Regions from separate parts of the Pseudomonas sp. ASL3 genome, predicted to be linked through region 1. Evidence: predicted binding sites of a transcription regulator. Region 1 holds the regulator's gene; each other region holds the start of a gene.
What was found. Region 1 encodes FliA, which starts transcription of late flagellar genes. Its sites were predicted from a motif close to CTAAAGTTTNNNNNNNNNNNGCCGNTAA; they were not measured.
Positions count from the first base shown of each region.

Region 2: the regulator FliA is predicted to act here: its motif matches at 2,939-2,966, upstream of AC1MEE_RS29555 (methyl-accepting chemotaxis protein).
Region 3: the regulator FliA is predicted to act here: its motif matches at 3,803-3,830, upstream of AC1MEE_RS16090 (methyl-accepting chemotaxis protein).

Region 1 covers NZ_CM155281.1:3,616,868-3,622,850, forward strand. Annotated here, with positions in the region: gene AC1MEE_RS16725 (chemotaxis protein CheA) at 1-416, opposite strand, end outside; gene AC1MEE_RS16730 (protein phosphatase CheZ) at 450-1,238, opposite strand; gene AC1MEE_RS16735 (chemotaxis response regulator CheY) at 1,258-1,632, opposite strand; gene fliA (RNA polymerase sigma factor FliA) at 1,895-2,635, opposite strand; gene fleN (flagellar synthesis regulator FleN) at 2,632-3,465, opposite strand; gene flhF (flagellar biosynthesis GTPase FlhF) at 3,578-4,900, opposite strand; gene flhA (flagellar biosynthesis protein FlhA) at 4,912-5,983, opposite strand, start outside.
Region 2 covers NZ_CM155281.1:6,429,704-6,435,686, reverse strand. Annotated here, with positions in the region: gene cra (catabolite repressor/activator) at 259-1,254, shown strand; gene AC1MEE_RS29560 (TatD family hydrolase) at 1,256-2,032, shown strand; gene AC1MEE_RS29555 (methyl-accepting chemotaxis protein) at 2,042-2,746, opposite strand; gene ampE (regulatory signaling modulator protein AmpE) at 4,487-5,323, opposite strand; gene ampD (1,6-anhydro-N-acetylmuramyl-L-alanine amidase AmpD) at 5,340-5,888, opposite strand; gene AC1MEE_RS29540 (DUF1631 domain-containing protein) at 5,969-5,983, opposite strand, start outside.
Region 3 covers NZ_CM155281.1:3,481,043-3,487,025, reverse strand. Annotated here, with positions in the region: gene AC1MEE_RS16105 (autotransporter outer membrane beta-barrel domain-containing protein) at 1-87, shown strand, start outside; gene AC1MEE_RS16100 (hypothetical protein) at 173-817, opposite strand; gene AC1MEE_RS16095 (hypothetical protein) at 1,249-1,914, opposite strand; gene AC1MEE_RS16090 (methyl-accepting chemotaxis protein) at 2,205-3,770, opposite strand; gene AC1MEE_RS16085 (ISL3 family transposase) at 3,998-5,236, opposite strand; gene AC1MEE_RS16080 (ISL3 family transposase) at 5,311-5,983, opposite strand, start outside.

The sequences.
Region 1 (5,983 bases):
GCAGCCGCAGCGATCTCAACAGCAGACGCCGGCTCGGCCAGACGCGCCAATGCTGCAAGCAGCTCTGGCGTGGCCGGGGTCACGTCGGTGCGCTCACGCACTTCAGAGAACATGCCGTTGACCGCATCCAATGCTTCCAGGACCACGTCCATCAATTCCGAGTCGACGCGACGCTCACCCTTGCGCAGGATGTCGAAGACGTTCTCGGCGATGTGACAGCACTCCACCAGCTCATGGAGCTGGAGGAAGCCGGCGCCCCCTTTTACAGTGTGAAAACCGCGAAAAATTGCATTGAGCAAGTCCGCATCATCAGGTCGGCTTTCCAGCTCGACCAGCTGCTCGGACAATTGCTCGAGAATCTCGCCGGCCTCTACCAGGAAATCCTGAAGGATTTCTTCATCGGCGCCGAAGCTCATTGGGGTGCTCCCTAAAATTAACCGTCAACCGACCTAGAAGCCCAGGCTGGATAGCAGATCGTCAACATCATCCTGACCGGATACGACGTCTTCACGCTTATCGGCATGAATCTGCGGACCTTCACCCTGAGACAGATGTTTTTCTTGATCTTTTTCTGTTCGGATCGATTGATGGTCATGTTCGATCCCGGCAAAGCGATCGACCTGGCTGGCCATCAGCACCAGTTTGAGCAGGTTGCTTTCCACTTCCGTGACCAGTTGGGTCACGCGCTTGATCACCTGACCGGTAAGGTCCTGGTAATCCTGAGCCAGCAGAATATCGTTGAGATGGCCGGACACTTCCCGGGTTTCCTTTTCGCTGCGCGACAGGAAACCTTCGACACGCCGAGCCAGCTCACGAAACTCTTCGGCACCGATTTCGCGACGCATGAAGCGCGCCCAATCGGCACTCAAGGCAGCAGCATCGGTGCTGAGCCCACCCATCAAAGGCGTGCTTTGCTCCACCAGATCCATGGTCCGATTGGCCGCGTTCTCGGTCAGCCTGACCACATAAGACAGGCGCTCGGTGGCATCGGTGATCTGCGAGACTTCCTTGGCTTGCGGCATGTTCGGGTCAATTTGAAAATTGACGATCGCACTGTGCAGTTCGCGAGTCAGTTTGCCGACTTCCTGATACAGGCCACGGTCGCGGGTCTGGTTCAGCTCGTGGATCATTTGCACAGCGTCGCCAAACCGGCCATTTTCAAGGCTTTTGACCAACTCGTGTGCGTGTTGCTTCAGGGTCGACTCGAAGTCTCCCATTGATGATTCTGTCTGCTCCATAGAGCCCTCGCGGCGAACATCAGCTATTGACGCGCTCGAAGATCTTTTCGATCTTTTCTTTCAGCACTTGGGCCGTGAAGGGCTTGACCACATAACCGTTCACACCGGCCTGAGCGGCTTCGATGATCTGATCACGCTTGGCTTCAGCCGTTACCATCAACACTGGCAGGTGCTTGAGGCGATCATCGGCACGCACGTGGCGCAACAGATCGATGCCGGACATGCCAGGCATGTTCCAGTCAGTCACCAGAAAGTCGAAGCTACCGCTTTGCAGCATCGGCAGCGCGGTCGTCCCGTCATCCGCTTCAGCCGTGTTGGTGAACCCCAGATCACGCAACAGGTTTTTTATGATCCGCCGCATCGTTGAGAAGTCATCAACGATGAGGATTTTCATGTTCTTGTCCAATTCGACCTCCAAGCAGTCTTTAACGCACTCAGCACCTGAATACGCTGTTCAATCAAAACCGGCACAGCACACAACGGCTGCACGAAAACGACGACGGGCTTGGTAAATCAACAGGTCGGGAAACTGGCACAGCAGGCCCTGAAGGACCTTGACTGACCGGCTCCTGCCTAGTCTTATCTTCTTCGCACGCAACGCTTTGCACAGCCGGCTTACAGTCAGCGCGAAACCACCAAGGGTCGCGCACTGCCTGTCAACGCGCTCGCCATTCCCCCAAACGCCCTCGCAAACGAGCTGCGCACTGGCTGTGTAACTGGCTGACCCGTGATTCGCTGACCCCCAACACCTCACCAATTTCCTTGAGGTTCAGCTCCTCGTCGTAGTACAGCGCCAAGACCAGTCGCTCACGCTCTGGCAAATTGGCAATCGCATCCGCTAGCGCTGCCTGGAAGCGTTCATCCTCCAGGTCGCGCGATGGCTCAAGCTGAGCGCTTGCGCCATCCTCATGCAGTCCCTCATGTTCGCCGTCCTGCAACAGATCGTCGAAACTGAACAACCGACTGCCCAAGGTATCGTTCAAAATCCCGTAATAATCATCGAGACTCAATTGGAGTTCGGCCGCAACCTCGTGATCTTTAGCGTCACGACCGGTTTTAGCTTCAATTGCCCGAATTGCGTCACTGACCATGCGCGTATTTCGATGCACCGAACGCGGGGCCCAATCGCCCTTGCGCACTTCATCGAGCATGGCGCCACGAATGCGGATCCCGGCGTAGGTCTCGAAACTCGCGCCTTTGGTGGCGTCGTATTTGGTCGAGACTTCGAGCAGACCAATCATGCCCGCCTGAATCAGATCCTCGACCTGTACACTGGCCGGCAAACGCGCCAGCAGGTGATAGGCGATGCGTTTGACCAGCGGCGCATAGCGCTCGATCAGCTCGTACTGGGAGTCCTTGGACGCCTTGCTGTACATGCGATAGCCGCTGGCTGTCATAGCACCGGTCCCGCACTCGTCTGATGTACGAGCCGCTCGACGAAAAACTCCAGATGCCCACGCGGGTTGGCCGGCAACGGCCAGGTGTCGACTTTCTGCGCGATGGCCTTGAAGGCCAGGGCGCATTTGGAGCGCGGGAACGCTTCGTACACGGCGCGCTGCTTCTGTACAGCCTTGCGCACGCATTCGTCGTAAGGCACGGCGCCGACGTATTGTAAGGCGACATCCAGGAAGCGATCCGTGACCTTGGTCAACTTGGCGAACAGATTGCGGCCTTCCTGCGGGCTTTGCGCCATGTTGGCAAGCACCCGGAAGCGGTTCATGCCGTAATCGCGGTTGAGCAGTTTGATCAGCGCGTAGGCGTCAGTGATCGAGGTCGGTTCATCGCACACCACCAACAACACTTCCTGGGCGGCGCGCACGAAGCTGACGACCGAGTCGCCAATACCGGCAGCCGTGTCGATCACCAGCACATCGAGGTTGTCACCAATGTCGCTGAAGGCCTGGATCAGCCCGGAATGTTGCGCAGGTGTCAGATGGACCATGCTCTGGGTGCCAGAGGCGGCCGGTACGATACGAATCCCGCCCGGCCCCTGAAGCAGCACGTCGCGCAGCTCACAACGTCCTTCAATCACATCGGCGAGGGTGCGTTTGGGGGTCAGGCCGAGTAAGACATCGACATTTGCCAGACCCAGGTCGGCATCCAGCAGCATGACCCGCCGGCCGAGCTCAGCCAGAGCCAGTGACAAATTCACTGACACGTTAGTCTTACCGACGCCACCTTTGCCGCCAGTCACCGCGATAACCTGTACGGGATGCATGCTGCCCATGTTAGTTCTTTACCTTGTCTTGCTTAGACCGAGGCCACATTACTGGCTGCGCGTACGTTGAATGAACAATGCTCGGCAGACCCTGTATGTAGGTACATTCCAATGTCATGCCTTACCCAACCCGCTTGTTCGGGCTGTGATAAAGATCCGCGAACATATCCGCCATAGCTTCCTCGCTTGGCTCTTCCTGCATTTGCACACTGACCGCACGACTCACCAATTGGTGCCGACGCGGCAAATGCAAATCGTCCGGTATTCGCGGCCCATCCGTGAGGTAAGCCACCGGTAACTCATGACTGATTGCCAGGCTCAATACCTCGCCCAGGCTGGCGGTTTCATCCAGCTTGGTGAGAATGCAGCCCGCCAGACCGCAGCGTTTGTAGCTGTGGTATGCAGCGGTTAGAACCTGTTTCTGGCTGGTAGTTGCCAACACCAGATAATTACGCGCCTTGATTCCGCGACCGGCAAGGCTTTCCAACTGCATACGCAATGCCGGATCGCTGGCTTGCAGGCCGGCGGTGTCGATCAAGACCACTCGCTTGCGCAGCAACGGCTCCAGCGCCTGCGCCAATGACTGACCCGGATCAACGTGGGTGACGGACACATTGAGGATGCGACCCAGCGTTCTAAGCTGTTCCTGGGCGCCGATCCGATAGCTGTCCATGCTCACCAGCGCGATGTTTTGCGGACCATATTTCAATACATACCGCGCCGCCAGTTTTGCCAGGGTCGTGGTTTTGCCCATGCCAGCCGGGCCGACCATGGCGATCACGCCACCCTCTTCCAGAGGCTCGACGTCGGGGGTCGCGATCATCCGCGCCAGGTGGGCCAACAACATACGCCACGCCTGACGGGGCTCTTCAATATCGGTGATCATCGCCAGCAGGTCCCGCGACAGCGGACCCGACAGGCCGATGCGTTGCAAGCGGCGCCACAGGTTGGCCTGCTGCGGACGGCTACCTTGCAGTTGATTCCAGGCCAGAGAGCCGAGCTGCACTTCGAGCAGTTCGCGCAGGCCGTTCAATTCGAAACGCATGGACTCGTAAGCGCGCTGCCCGGCGACTGGCTCAACGGCAGGGGCCGGAGCGACAGGTCGTGGCGGCTCATCGAACGTCGGCTCGATGTGCGTATCGGCAGCGCTCAGCGGCATGCCAGAGAACAATTGGCGATTGATCGATGAGTCGCTGTCGCCACGGGTGCCGAGTTCGGCCTGTGCAGAGACAATGCGCGATTGCGTCTTGCGCAGCTCGTCTTCGAGTTCGATGTTCGGCACCCGCGGCGCCAGCGCGGAAAGCTTGTAATCCAGAGCAGCAGTCAGCTCTACGCCGCCGGCAATCCGCCGGTTACCAATGATGGCTGCATCGGCGCCCAACTCATCACGAACCAGTTTCATGGCTTGACGCATGTCGGCGGCGAAAAAACGCTTAACTTGCATGACTCACTACCTCAGCCGTTGGGCCCGACAGTCGCGACGATCGTGACCTGTTTGGTGTCGGGAATTTCCTGATACGCCAGAACATGCATGTTCGGTACAGCCAACCGTCCAAATCGTGACAGCATGGCGCGAACCGGTCCTGCGACCAACAAAATCACTGGCTGACCCTGCATTTCCTGGCGCTGGGCAGCATCAATCAACGAACGCTGGAGCTTTTCAGCCATGCTTGGCTCAAGAAGAACGCCCTCTTCCTGTCCCTGACCCGCCTTCTGAAGACTATTGAGCAATATCTGTTCCAACCTTGGCTCAAGAGTGATAACAGGCAGCTCCGACTCAACCCCCACAATGCTTTGGACAATAGCGCGGCACAATCCGATCCGCACCGCAGCGACCAACGCGGCGGTATCTTGACTCCGAGGTGCCGCGTTGGCGATCGCCTCGGCGATGCTGCGGATATCCCTGACCGGAACCTGTTCGGCCAGCAATGCCTGCAATACTTTGAGCAGTGCCGAGAGTGACAGGATGCCGGGCACCAGCTCTTCGGCCAGTTTTGGCGAGCCTTTGGCCAGCAACTGCATCAGTTGCTGCACTTCTTCATGACCGATCAGCTCATGGGAGTGTTTGTGCAGGATCTGGTTGAGGTGGGTCGCGACCACCGTGCTGGCGTCCACCACCGTGTAACCGAGGGACTGTGCCTGGCTACGCTGGCTGACTTCGATCCACACTGCCTCCAGACCAAACGCCGGGTCCTTGGCAGTGATGCCATTGAGCGTACCGAAGACTTGCCCTGGGTTGATCGCCAGCTCGCGATCCGGATAAATCTCGGCCTCGGCAAGCGTGACACCCATCAACGTCAGGCGATAAGCGCTGGGCGCCAGATCGAGGTTGTCGCGGATATGCACGGTCGGCATCAAAAAGCCCAGTTCCTGAGAGAGCTTCTTGCGCACCCCCTTGATCCGCGCCAGCAATTGACCACCCTGATTGCGGTCCACCAGCGGGATCAGGCGGTAACCCACTTCCAGACCGATCATGTCGATCGGTGTGACGTCATCCCAACCCAATTCCTTTGAGTCTTGCGCACGC
Region 2 (5,983 bases), 2.8 Mb from region 1:
AATCCTTGGTTTTAAAAGATTATTTTTGGATGTACCGGATCCACTGTGGGAGCGAATTCATTCGCGAATAGGGTCTATCAGGCGCCCACGATGCTGGATGTGCCGACGCCTTCGCGAATGAATTCGCTCCCACGGGGATTCAGGGTGAACCCAGCACCGTGTTTGCTGCACGACAGCGCGGCGTCGAAGACGGGGCGGGATCTCCCACAGATCGGCGCGCTACGCACTCAAATACTCAAAAACAAAAAGGAACTCGGGTTGAAACTCAGTGATATTGCCCGTCTGGCCGGTGTGTCAGTTACCACCGCCAGCTATGTGATCAACGGCAAGGCCGAACAGCAGCGCATCAGCAGCGCTACGGTCGAGCGCGTGCGCAAGGTGGTCGAGCAGCATGACTTCCGCCCCAACCCTCAGGCCGCCGGTTTGCGCAGCCGTCACACCCGCACCCTCGGCTTTATCCTGCCGGACCTGGAAAACCCCAGCTACGCACGCATCGCCAAGCTGTTGGAGCAAGGCGCCCGCGCCCACGGTTATCAACTGCTGATCGCCAGTTCCGATGACGCACCCGCCAGCGAGCTGCAATTATTGCAGCTGTTTCGCGCCCGGCGCTGCGATGCGTTGTTCGTCGCCAGCTGCCTGCCGGAAAGCGACGATAGCTACCGCGAGCTGCAAAAAGCAGGTCTGCCAATTATCGCCATCGACCGGGAAATGGACGCCACACGTTTCTGCTCGGTGGTCAGCGACGACCATGACGCCAGCCTGCAGCTCACGCGCAGTCTGCTAAAGCCACAGCCGCGGCATATCGCGCTGATCGGTGCGCGTCCTGAATTGAGCGTCAGCCAGGCCCGTGCCGCCGGCTTTCAACACGCGCTTACCGGCTTCAGCGGCACGGTGATACTCGATCATGGCGAAGCCTTCAGCCGCGCTTGCGGTCTGCGTCTGGCTGGCGATTTGCTCGAACGCCTGGGTCAGTTACCCGATGCGCTGATCACCACGTCCTACGTACTGTTACAGGGCATTTTCGATCTACTGCAAAGCCGCGCCCTCAACCCCGCACAATTGCACCTGGGCACGTTCGGCGATACGCAGTTATTGGATTTCCTGCCACTGCCGGTCAACGCCATGGCCCAGCAGCACCAGTTGATTGCCGACAAAGCGCTGACACTGGCGCTGGCGGCCGTGGAAAAGGATGACTACCAACCCGGCGTCCATGCCATCGCGCGGACGTTCAAACAACGGATTCACGAGGTCTGAGCTGGTGTTGATCGATACCCACACCCACCTGGATTTCCCGGATTTCGACGCTGATCGCGAGACGCTTCTGTCGAACTGCCGGGCCTTGGGCGTAGAGCGCCTGGTAGTGTTGGGCGTGTATCAGCGCAATTGGCAGCGCGTGTGGGATCTGGTGCAAAGCGATACCGGACTGTACGCCGCGTTCGGCCTGCATCCGCTGTATATCGATGAACATCGCCCCGAGGATCTGACCGAACTGGGCGACTGGCTGACGCGCTTGAAGGGCCATCGACAACTCTGTGCCGTCGGCGAAATCGGGCTGGATTATTACCTCGAAACCCTGGACCGCGAGCGCCAGCAAGCGGTTTTCGAGGCGCAGCTGCAACTGGCGGCGGACTTCCAATTGCCCGCCCTGTTGCACGTGCGGCGCAGCCACGCGGCGGTGATCGCCACGCTCAAACGCTACAAGCTCGAACGCAGCGGAATCATCCATGCCTTTGCCGGCAGCCGGGAAGAGGCGCGCGAGTACATCAAGCTGGGGTTCAAACTCGGCTTGGGCGGCGCCGCGACCTGGCCGCAAGCACTGCGCATGCACCGGGTCATCGTTGATCTGCCGCTGGACAGCGTCGTGCTGGAAACCGACGCCCCGGACATGGCCCCCGCGATGTATCCGAACCAGCGCAACAGCCCTGAACATCTACCCGATATTTGCCTGGCCCTGGCTGAGTTGATGGGCGTACACGCCGATGATCTGGCCGACGCCAGTACCCGCAACGCCTGCCAGTTGTTCAACTGGTAGGCGTCAGACTCAAACCCGAAACGCGCTGATCAACTGCTTCAGCTGCACCACCTGCGCAGACAGCTGACGACTGGCGTGCTCGGTCTGATTCGCCCCCTCGGCCGTGCGTTCGCCGGCGCGGTTGATCTCGACGATGTTTCGATCGATATCGTGGGCCACCGCTGTTTGCTGTTCCACGGCAGCCGCGATCTGCTGGTTTTGATCGACGATCATGCCTACCGCGCCGAGGATATTTTCCAGCGCCTGCTGGACCTTTTCCGATTGCCCCACCGTGCCGTTGGCCACCTCATGGCTGACGCCCATGGCCTTGACCGCCGCACCAACGCCGCCCTGCAATTTGGCGATCATCTTTTCGATTTCTTCGGTGGACTGCTGGGTGCGTTTGGCGAGGGTGCGTACCTCATCGGCGACCACCGCAAACCCTCGGCCCTGCTCACCCGCGCGAGCAGCTTCGATGGCGGCGTTGAGCGCCAGCAGGTTGGTTTGCTCGGCGATGCTCTTGATCACATCCAACACACGGCTGATGGATGAGCTGTCACTGGCCAGTTGATTGATGACCAGCACCGACTGATCTATCTCATTGGCGAGCCGGGCGATGCTGCCCTGCTGCGATTCGACCAGCCCCCGACCACTCACGGTTTCCTGATTGACGCTGTGCGCGCTGCTCACCGCCGCTGCCGCACTGCGCGCCACTTCCTGCGCGGTCGCCGACATCTGGTTCATGGCGGTGGCCACTTGTTCAATCTGGCTGCGCTGCCCCGCCACCGCCTGATTGCTGACCGCCGACACCGACTCGACCTGGCTGGCCTGGCGTTCGACCTCGGCAACGGTCTTGCTCACCAACTCGATCAGATCATGAATCTTCACCACGGTACCATTGAACACCAGGCCCAACTCGCCCAGTTCGTCACGGCTGTGGGCCGTAAAACTGGCGGTCATATCGCCCGCCGCCACCTTGTCCATGACCTCGCCCAGCCGTTTCAAGGTGGTCCGGGTCGAGGCATAGAAGCCGCTGTAGAGGTAAACGATCAGCAAAAAGACCAGAGCCAATGCCGCCACCAGAAAAACCATGTGCAGGCGGTTTTCCTCCAGTCGCTGCTGCAATTCCTGCCCCAGGAAAGTCAGAGTTGCGTCATTGAATTGATAGGTCTGCGCCATCAACCCAGTGGTCTGCTCATAAAATTTCTGCCATGGCGTGTCCAGGGTGTCAGCCATGACCACCTTATTTTCGAACAGCTCGCTGCTTTGTTTGAGTGTCGCCTGGCTGGCTTTGGCCAGCGCTTCCAGCGTCTTGCGCGCGGCGGGACTGGCGTCCAGGGCATCCTGCAGCTTCAGGCCGTAATCCGCCTGAAGTTTTTCCAGATTCTGTAGCAGCTCATCGAAATGGGTGCTCGCCGAGGAGTTGAGCATGCCTTGGCCCAACGAATACGAGCCCATGGCGCGGCCATCGCCAATGCTCTGCGTGACCATCGGCGTGACGCTGGTGACCAGTTCGGTCAGTTGCCGCACATCGCTGCTGCCGTCCTGGCTGAGACCGGCCTGGCTGACCACGACTTTGCTGAACGTTTGGGCTTTGTTCAGCAGTCGCCCCATCATGTCGCTTTTGCTTTGCAGCGAAGATTCACCCTGCTGCGCCTTGAAATCAGCGATCAACTCGTCACGCTTACTATTGAACGCGGCGACCTGTGCCGGATCTTCCGCCAGCGGTGTCAGGCCCTGCAACGTACCCAGCAGCGTGGTCTCCAGGGCGGAGATACGCGTGTTCAACTCCTCGAATCGCCCGGTTTGACCAAGCACCGCGTTGATCTCGACCAGACCGGTCAAGGTTTCAAGATCCCGACTCAGGTTCAGACTGGTCCCCACCAGCTCAAGGCTTTGCAACTCGGTGCGGGTGCCGACGAACTCGCGATAGGAATCACGCACCAGATAAAAGTTGGTGACCGCCATGGGCAAGAAAAACAGGATGCTGATGAGGGTGAACTTCATCGCGAAGCTCAGACGGTTCATCAACGCGATGGCCGGATACAAAAGGCTCTTCACAAGAAGTCTCCCTTTTCTTTTATTTTTATTGGGTGCTGCCAGTCATCAAATAGCGCAAAGCCACCCTTTGGCGATGTGACCTGTATACCTGATATCGAGTTGGGGTTTTGTAACTAAAGGTAAACGGGATGGGAGGAGCGGAGACAATGCAGAGCTGTTCGCAGGCAAGCCTGCTTCCACAGATTCATGCCGGGCACAAATCCTTGTAGGAGCTGCCGAAGGCTGCGATCGACCGGGAACCGGTCGTAGATGCAGATATTTTTGAAGGCCGTTCCGGCCTTATCGCAGCCTTCGGCAGCTCCTACATGGGTTCGGTGTATTGCCTGGGAACATAGAATCTCCCACAGGAATACTCGGTCTACTGTGGGAGCAGGCTTGCCTGCGAAAAAGCCAACGCGGTCCAAGAAGGAACGATCAGACCAACAACGTCCACAACGCAAAGCCCGCGTACCAGACCACCGCCGAGCGCAGCAGCAGTTCCCAGAGTTCGTCGAGGCTGGTGACGCCATCAGCGCCGACCACTGGCGCGGGAAGCTCGCTGGCAACCCGACCGGTTTTTTCCACCAGTTGCGCAGCGCTGATGTCCCAGTTGAGTAGCTCATGCAGCATCAGCCGGCTGACGGCGACAAAATTGCCGACCAGGGCAAAACTGGCGGCCAACAGCCGCACGGGCACCCAATCGAAAGCGTGGCGCAACTGACCGGCACGCTCGACCAGCGCAGGGGTTTTCCCGTGTTTAACGGCCAGGGCCAGCAGCCGATAACTCAGGGCCGCGACCGGGCCAAGCAGGAAATACCAGAAGATCACGGCAAAGAAGCTTTGATAGGCCTGCCACAGCAGATAACCCTGGACACCTTCGAGCAACTGCTCTTCGCCCTCGGCGACCACACCCAGATCACGCTCCGCCACATGACTGGCAGCCTGCTCGTCGCCTCTGCGCCAGGCATCACGAAAAGGGCCTAGCGAGGCCAACAGGTCACCGCGCCCCAAGCTGTAGATCAACACCAGCAAGTGCACCGGAAAGACCAGCCAGCCATAAGCCACTGGCCCCAGCACGAGCAGGAGCAGTGCCAACAGCAACACGGGCAACAACACCACCAATGCCAAAATCAGCCAGGGCCTGGTGCCCATGCGTGGGCTGGCTTCCAGTTTGGCCAACTCCCGCAGCCACATGTCATCACGCTGAACACGATGGCGCAGGGCCGAAAATTTCTCTATCCAGACCGCCAACAGCAACACCAGAAAACTCATTCCCTGCCCCCTCACTTCAATCCTGTAATGCAGCTCGATAACGCGCCCAATCAAAGCATGGACCCGGATCTGTCTTCCGTCCTGGGGCAATATCGCTATGGCCACAAATTCGCTGCGTGGTAATGGCCGAAAACGACGACTGCAACTGTCGGGTCAACTCTATCAGTGCGTCGTATTGGGCGTCGGTGAACGGCACATCATCGGTGCCCTCCAGTTCGATTCCGATGGAAAAGTCATTGCACGTCTCACGCCCTTCGAAGCGGGACACACCGGCGTGCCAGGCGCGGTCCAGACAAGAGACAAACTGGGTGACCACGCCGTCACGCTCGATCAAAAAATGCGCCGACACGCGCAAATCGGCAAGGCCTTCAAAATAAGAGTGTTCGGTGACATCCAGTTGATTCTGAAAAAACGCCTGCACTTTGCCAGTCTTGAACTGAGCGGGCGGCAAGCTGATGTTATGGATCACCAGCAACGAAATTTCAGCCTCGGGCCGCGCATTGAAATTGGGCGACGGGCAGTGGTGCGCGCCATGGCACCAACCGCTTGCGGAGTCCAGCTGCATGAGGGGTTCCTTGTACCGGCCTATCGATAGGCACAAGTATGCCCGCGATGGGGGTGCGCCTGATACACCGCGTTTGCGGTCTAGCGGTTGCCCTT
Region 3 (5,983 bases), 140 kb from region 1:
CAGGTTCACGCCGACTTCGATTACATGAAGGGTGATAACGTCGAGCAGCCGTGGGGGGCGAATGTTGGCGTGCGGTTTGCGTTTTGATGGGTTGAAACCAACCGCTTCGCTGTTCTGAAGCCGCACCCTAAAAACCCCCGGTGATCGCTCGCCGGGGGCTTTCCTTATGTCGTCAAAGTGGCGCGCGCCGCTGCTGCTTGCGCCTGATGGATCGTCTCCGCTTACGCTGTTTTTCACTGGAGGTGTAACAGTTAGGTACATTGGCATGTAGGATCGCTGAAGTACCGATCCGTTGACCATTGCGATACACGTCGTAACACACTTTGACGTTGCCTTGCGGAAGATGTGCTTCAGGGGTGTGTACGGCCCATTCTGTCCCGATTATCGGCTGGTTGATATTTTCCTCATTCACGGTTTGGGCTGGATAGACTCTGCTGCCCCAAAGCAGTTTGAATTCATCGCCGAGATTCAACTGGGAAGAGCCAGGTATCAGTACCTTCATGCCGGCGATCACCTGCTCCCGGGTAATCGACGCAGGATCGACCGCTTCTAATGAGGGCGCTTCCAGAGGATCAGAAATCAGGGCCGGGAGCGTGCCCTCGACGAGATTTTCAGCCGGGAAGGGGTGGGCGTACTTAAGCGCCAGCTCCTCGGTTGATGAGTTCTCTTTGGCGCAACCCGGAGGCTCTGCCGGTAACTGGGGGCCAGTGGGTGCGCCGGGTTTGCTTGGACTGTCTCGCCGAGCCGGACGATTACCCTTCGTCGTAAGCTTTTTCGGCTTGAAGGGAGGAGAGCCAGGCGGATGCTGATCATCCATATTCAATACTCCTTACTGTTCGGACGTAAATGTTGATAGTGCTGCAACATCAAATTTATAAGCTGCAATGGTGATTTATGCCTGAAAAATTACATTGCTGTGTGTGACCGGGCGATGGCCCTTGCTGTAAGGTTACACTGTTGTTGCGGGATTTTCGCCATGGATATTGTAGTAAGAAAAATTGATGCGGTTTGTGAGTAGTTGGTTTTAGGTGGAGGCGAGGTTACGTAATAGTATGTGCGTGGGCTTGTCAAGGCTGACTGTTTCGTTGGGTAGGTCGCTAAGGTGTGAGTGTAAGTGTTGTAGGAGTTAACTTACAAATATTGGTTAATTCCTACGAGCATAAAGGAAGGTGCTTATGGCAGGTGAAAAACAAAGCCCCGGCGAGTGAGTCGCCAGGGCTTTGTTAGGTGGGGTTACAAGGAGCTGTCTTATAGTTGCAGTGTTAAGTTCACGCGCTGCGATGGGATCGATGTGTTGCCTGCACGGTCGGTGACCAAGTAACCAATTGTTACTTCATCGCTATCCAGCGTTTGCAGGAATGAGCGCTCGAACTGGATGTGTACGGGTGAGGTCGTCAGGTTCTCCGCTTGTACGGTGAGGGTTGGGCCCTGAGTGTCGTTGCACAGGGTTTGGATGATGTCGCCTGCTTGCATGCCGGCGTAGCCAGGAACCATGCCCGTCAGGGTTTCGCCCAAGGTGACGTTCGGGAACATCATGGGGGCGAGCAGGGTTGCGCCGGGTGGGGTGCGGTCTACGTGGATTGTCGTCATCGCGGAGTCAGTTGGCATGTTACCGGGAAAGGTCGTCGTACGATAACCGACAGTGTAAGCGCCATCCACTTTGAGCTGAGTGGCCACGGAAATTACCAAACTTAGTTCGGTCCCTTCTTCAGGCACTGGATTCGGCAAGCTTTCCAAGTTGCCAACGAGTTGGCCGTTCAGTAGCAATTGATAAGTGTCGCGTTCTTTTGCCCCATACCAGACAGGAAGGTGGATGACGACATCGCTCTCAAGGTCTACGGTTTTAATAAGACCGTCGGCATCTGCGATGGGTACGGTGGGTGCAATCAATCCGAATTGACGTTCATTGTTCATTTTTCGATTTCCTTCTGACATAGGTAAGCCAATTTCATGTGGCGTGGGTCCTAGGTCGTTAATGGTTGATTTTGTCAGGCAGAAGAATCTGATAGCCACTGTTGAGGTGGCTGTCAGGTATTTCCCTACCTTTAAATCAACTAATAGAATCGAGAGAAAACCGTCAACTATCCGAAAGTGACTATCCGTTTGTGTAGGCGGTCGGCGCCTGCTCGAATGTTACAAAACTTATCCAATAAAAAACCCCAACAAACCAAGTCTGTCGGGGTCTCTTTTAAAACTAACACCTGTTACCGATTAAACCGCTCCACCAACGAGTACTGAGTATGCGCAGTGCTGGTCAGTTCTTCGCTCAGCAGCGCCGAGCGGCGGGCTTCGTCGGAGGTTTTATCGGCCAGTTGAGCGATGGTGCTGATGTTGCGGCTGATTTCCTCGGCGACGGCGCTTTGCTCTTCGGTGGCGGCGGCGATTTGGGTGGTCATGTCGGTGATGTTGGCTACCGCTTCGCTGATGCCCACCAGTGCTTTGTCAGCCTCCAGAACCCGGGCGACGCCTTCTTCTGCCTGGCGGTGGCCGGCGTCCATGGTTTGCACGGCGCTGTTGGCGGTTTGTTGCAGTTTGGCGATCAGGCCGTGGATCTGCCCGGTGGATTCAGTGGTGCGTTGCGCCAGTTGGCGAACTTCATCGGCAACCACCGCAAAGCCCCGGCCCATTTCCCCGGCGCGTGCCGCTTCGATGGCGGCATTGAGCGCCAGCAGGTTGGTCTGGTCGGCGATGCCCTTGATCACGTCGACCACGCTACCGATTTCGTTGCTGTCCTTGGCCAGTTGGGTCACGGTCAGGCCGGTTTCGCCAACGGCGGCGGACAGGCGCTGAATTGCTTCGCGGGTTTCGCCGGCGATATCACGACCGCGACGGGTCAATTGGTTGGCTTGTTGGGTGGCATCGGCGGTGCGCTGCACGTGGCTGGCGACTTCCTGAGTGGTGGCGGCCATTTGATTGACGGCGGTGGCCACTTGCTCGGTCTCGACGCGCTGACGCTCAAGCCCGGAGGAGCTGGCGTGGGCGAGGGTGTCGGATTGCCGGGCCTGATCGTTCAGGTGTTCGGCGGTGTCCTGCAAGCGAGTCAGGCAGGTTTTCAGGCGTGCTTCCTGGCTGAGGATCGACATCTCCAGACGCGCTTGCGGCCCGCGGCTGTCGGTGTACATCTGGGCGATCAGTGGGTCCGAGGTGGTTTGCCCGGCCAACTGCAATAGGCGCTTGGTGCCGCGCTGCTGCCAGCTCAAACCGAGCAGCCCCAGTGGCACCGACAGTGCGGCGGCCAGGGCGAAACCCCAGTTGGAGTTCAACCAGGCACCGATCATGAAGCTCAATTGGCTGACCATGATGAACGGCAGCCAATCCTGCAGCACCGGCAACCACTGGTTCCGACGAGGAACCGCTGATTTGCCTTGGTTCACGCGCAGGTACAAGGCTTCCGCGCGACGGATCTGTTCGGTGGTGGGTTTGACCCGCACCGATTCATAGCCCACCACCTGATTCTTCTCGAACATCGGCGTTACATAGGCGTTGACCCAGTAGTGGTCGCCGTTTTTGCAACGATTCTTGACGATCCCCATCCATGGCTGACCCTGCTTGAGGGTGTTCCACATGTGCTCGAAAACCGCTGAGGGCACATCCGGGTGACGGACTGTATTGTGCGGTGCTCGAACCAGTTCCTCCTTGGAGAACCCACAGATCTCGGCGAAGGCCTCGTTGCAATAGGTGATTACACCTTTGGCGTCAGTGGTGGAGATCAACCGCTGATGCGCGGGAAACGTCCGTTCGCGTTGGGTGACAGGCTGGTTATTACGCATGGGCTTTTCGATCCGCAGGAGGCTTTTGCAGGTTATCGGCCGCAAGGTCGATAGGTTGAGCGGGTTTTAAAAATGACTGATGAGTCGATTCATTCGCAGCGGGACGCGTAGTTGCAAGCCTGATCCCACAGATTGCGCTGCTGTCTGATAATTTCTGCGCCTGATTTAGCGTCTCGCCAACAAGTTGGCTTCTGTCAAAAAAGGGGCTTCACCGGATCAAGTGGGTGTTATGAGTTTTGGAGACGTTCCGGGTATAAATCCAAACCACCAAAATGAAAGTAAATGGCATTGCGAAAACGCTCCCGATTTCGAAACCCGCAAGAGCGTTGCTTGAGCCGTTGAATGCGTGCGTTCATGCTTTCTGCATGGCCGTTATGCAGGTTCAACACGATGGCGTTGACGATGCCCCACAGTCGTCGCTTGATCGTTTTGGCGACTTTCCACATCGGTGGCAGCCCACTGTTCAAGGCCCATTCCAGCCAGTGGTTCCACTGTTGTTCGACCTCATCCCGATCCTTACCTCGCCACAACTGCATGGCCAGATCCTTGATCGCCCAAGCTTTGGCTGTACGCAACGAACCCTCTCGCAACGACTCGAAGGTTGCCTGTTGCCGCTCGGTCATGTTTTCGGCCCGCTTAAGCCAGACGTATTTCGTGTTCTTGAGCACCGTGGAGCCTGCCTTTAGCAACTCGCGGTTCTCCATATGACGCACCCTGTCCAGCGCCTCACTCAACAGCTTGGCCACATGAAACTTGTCGAACGCTATTTTGTGCATGGCATCCGGAATATGACGTTGGGTCGCGCTGATGAAGGCGGGCCACATGTCCATCGAAACGCCTGTAATTGCTTGCTTCTGGTCACTATTGAGCTTCGTATAAAACGCTTCCAGGCTCTGGGTGAGGTTGCCGTCTTCCACATGCAAGACCTGACCCGTTGCGGGGTCGGTCACCACGGTGACGTACTCGCGACGCTTTTGAAACGAAGTCTCGTCCACGCATATCTGGGTCGGTGATAACGGTTTTCGACGCGCCAATCCGCGTCTGACGGCGCGAGCCATGATCCGGTCAATGCTGCCCCAGCTCGTCTGGAGTTGACGCGAGACCGCCTGAATACTGGCTTCCTGGATCCAGTTGATCACCAATGCTTCAAACATCAAGGTGAAACCTGAACCAGCGTCTGCCCACGGGACCTCGACAGTCACCACGCCATGCTCGGCGCAATGAACTCTGGGCACCTCAGCCTCTAGAATGGTCACGAACTGACACGTATCAAGATGCCGCCAACGACGTTTGCGTTTGTCATAACGCGAAGCGTGCAGGCCACATTGCGGACAGGTGAACGCAGCAGCATCAGATACTCCAACGCCGACAACGACTTGCCCCAACGCACGGTCAAGGTTAACTGCGACCACTTTCCACGGAGCCTGGAGCCCAAGAATTTGGGCATATAAATCAATATCTCTCATGGGGAGGAGAATAGATTACCCACTCAAAACGGTGAAGCCCCTCAAAAAAGGGGCTTCACCGGATCAAGTGGGTGTTATGAGTTTTGGAGACGTTCCGGGTATAAATCCAAACCACCAAAATGAAAGTAAATGGCATTGCGAAAACGCTCCCGATTTCGAAACCCGCAAGAGCGTTGCTTGAGCCGTTGAATGCGTGCGTTCATGCTTTCTGCATGACCGTTATGCAGGTTCAACACGATGGCGTTGACGATGCCCCACAGTCGTCGCTTGATCGTTTTGGCGACTTTCCACATCGGTGGCAGCCCACTGTTCAAGGCCCATTCCAGCCAGTGGTTCCACTGTTGTTCGACCTCATCCCGATCCTTACCTCGCCACAACTGCATGGCCAGATCCTTGATCGCCCACGCTTTGGCTGTACGCAACGAACCCTCTCGCAACGACTCGAAGGTTGCCTGTTGTCGCTCAGTCATGTTCTCAGCCCGCTTGAGCCAGACGTATTTCGTGTTCTTGAGCACCGTGGAGCCGGCCTTTAGCAACTCGCGGTTCTCCATATGACGCACTCTGTCCAACGCCTCACTCAACAGCTTGGCCACATGGAACTTGTCGAACGCTATTTTGTGCATGGCATCCGGAATATGACGCTGGGTCGCGCTGATAAAGGCGGGCCACATATCCATCGAAACGCCCGTAATAGCTTGCTTCTGGTCGCTATTGAGCTTCGTATAAAACGCTTCCAGGCTCTGGGTG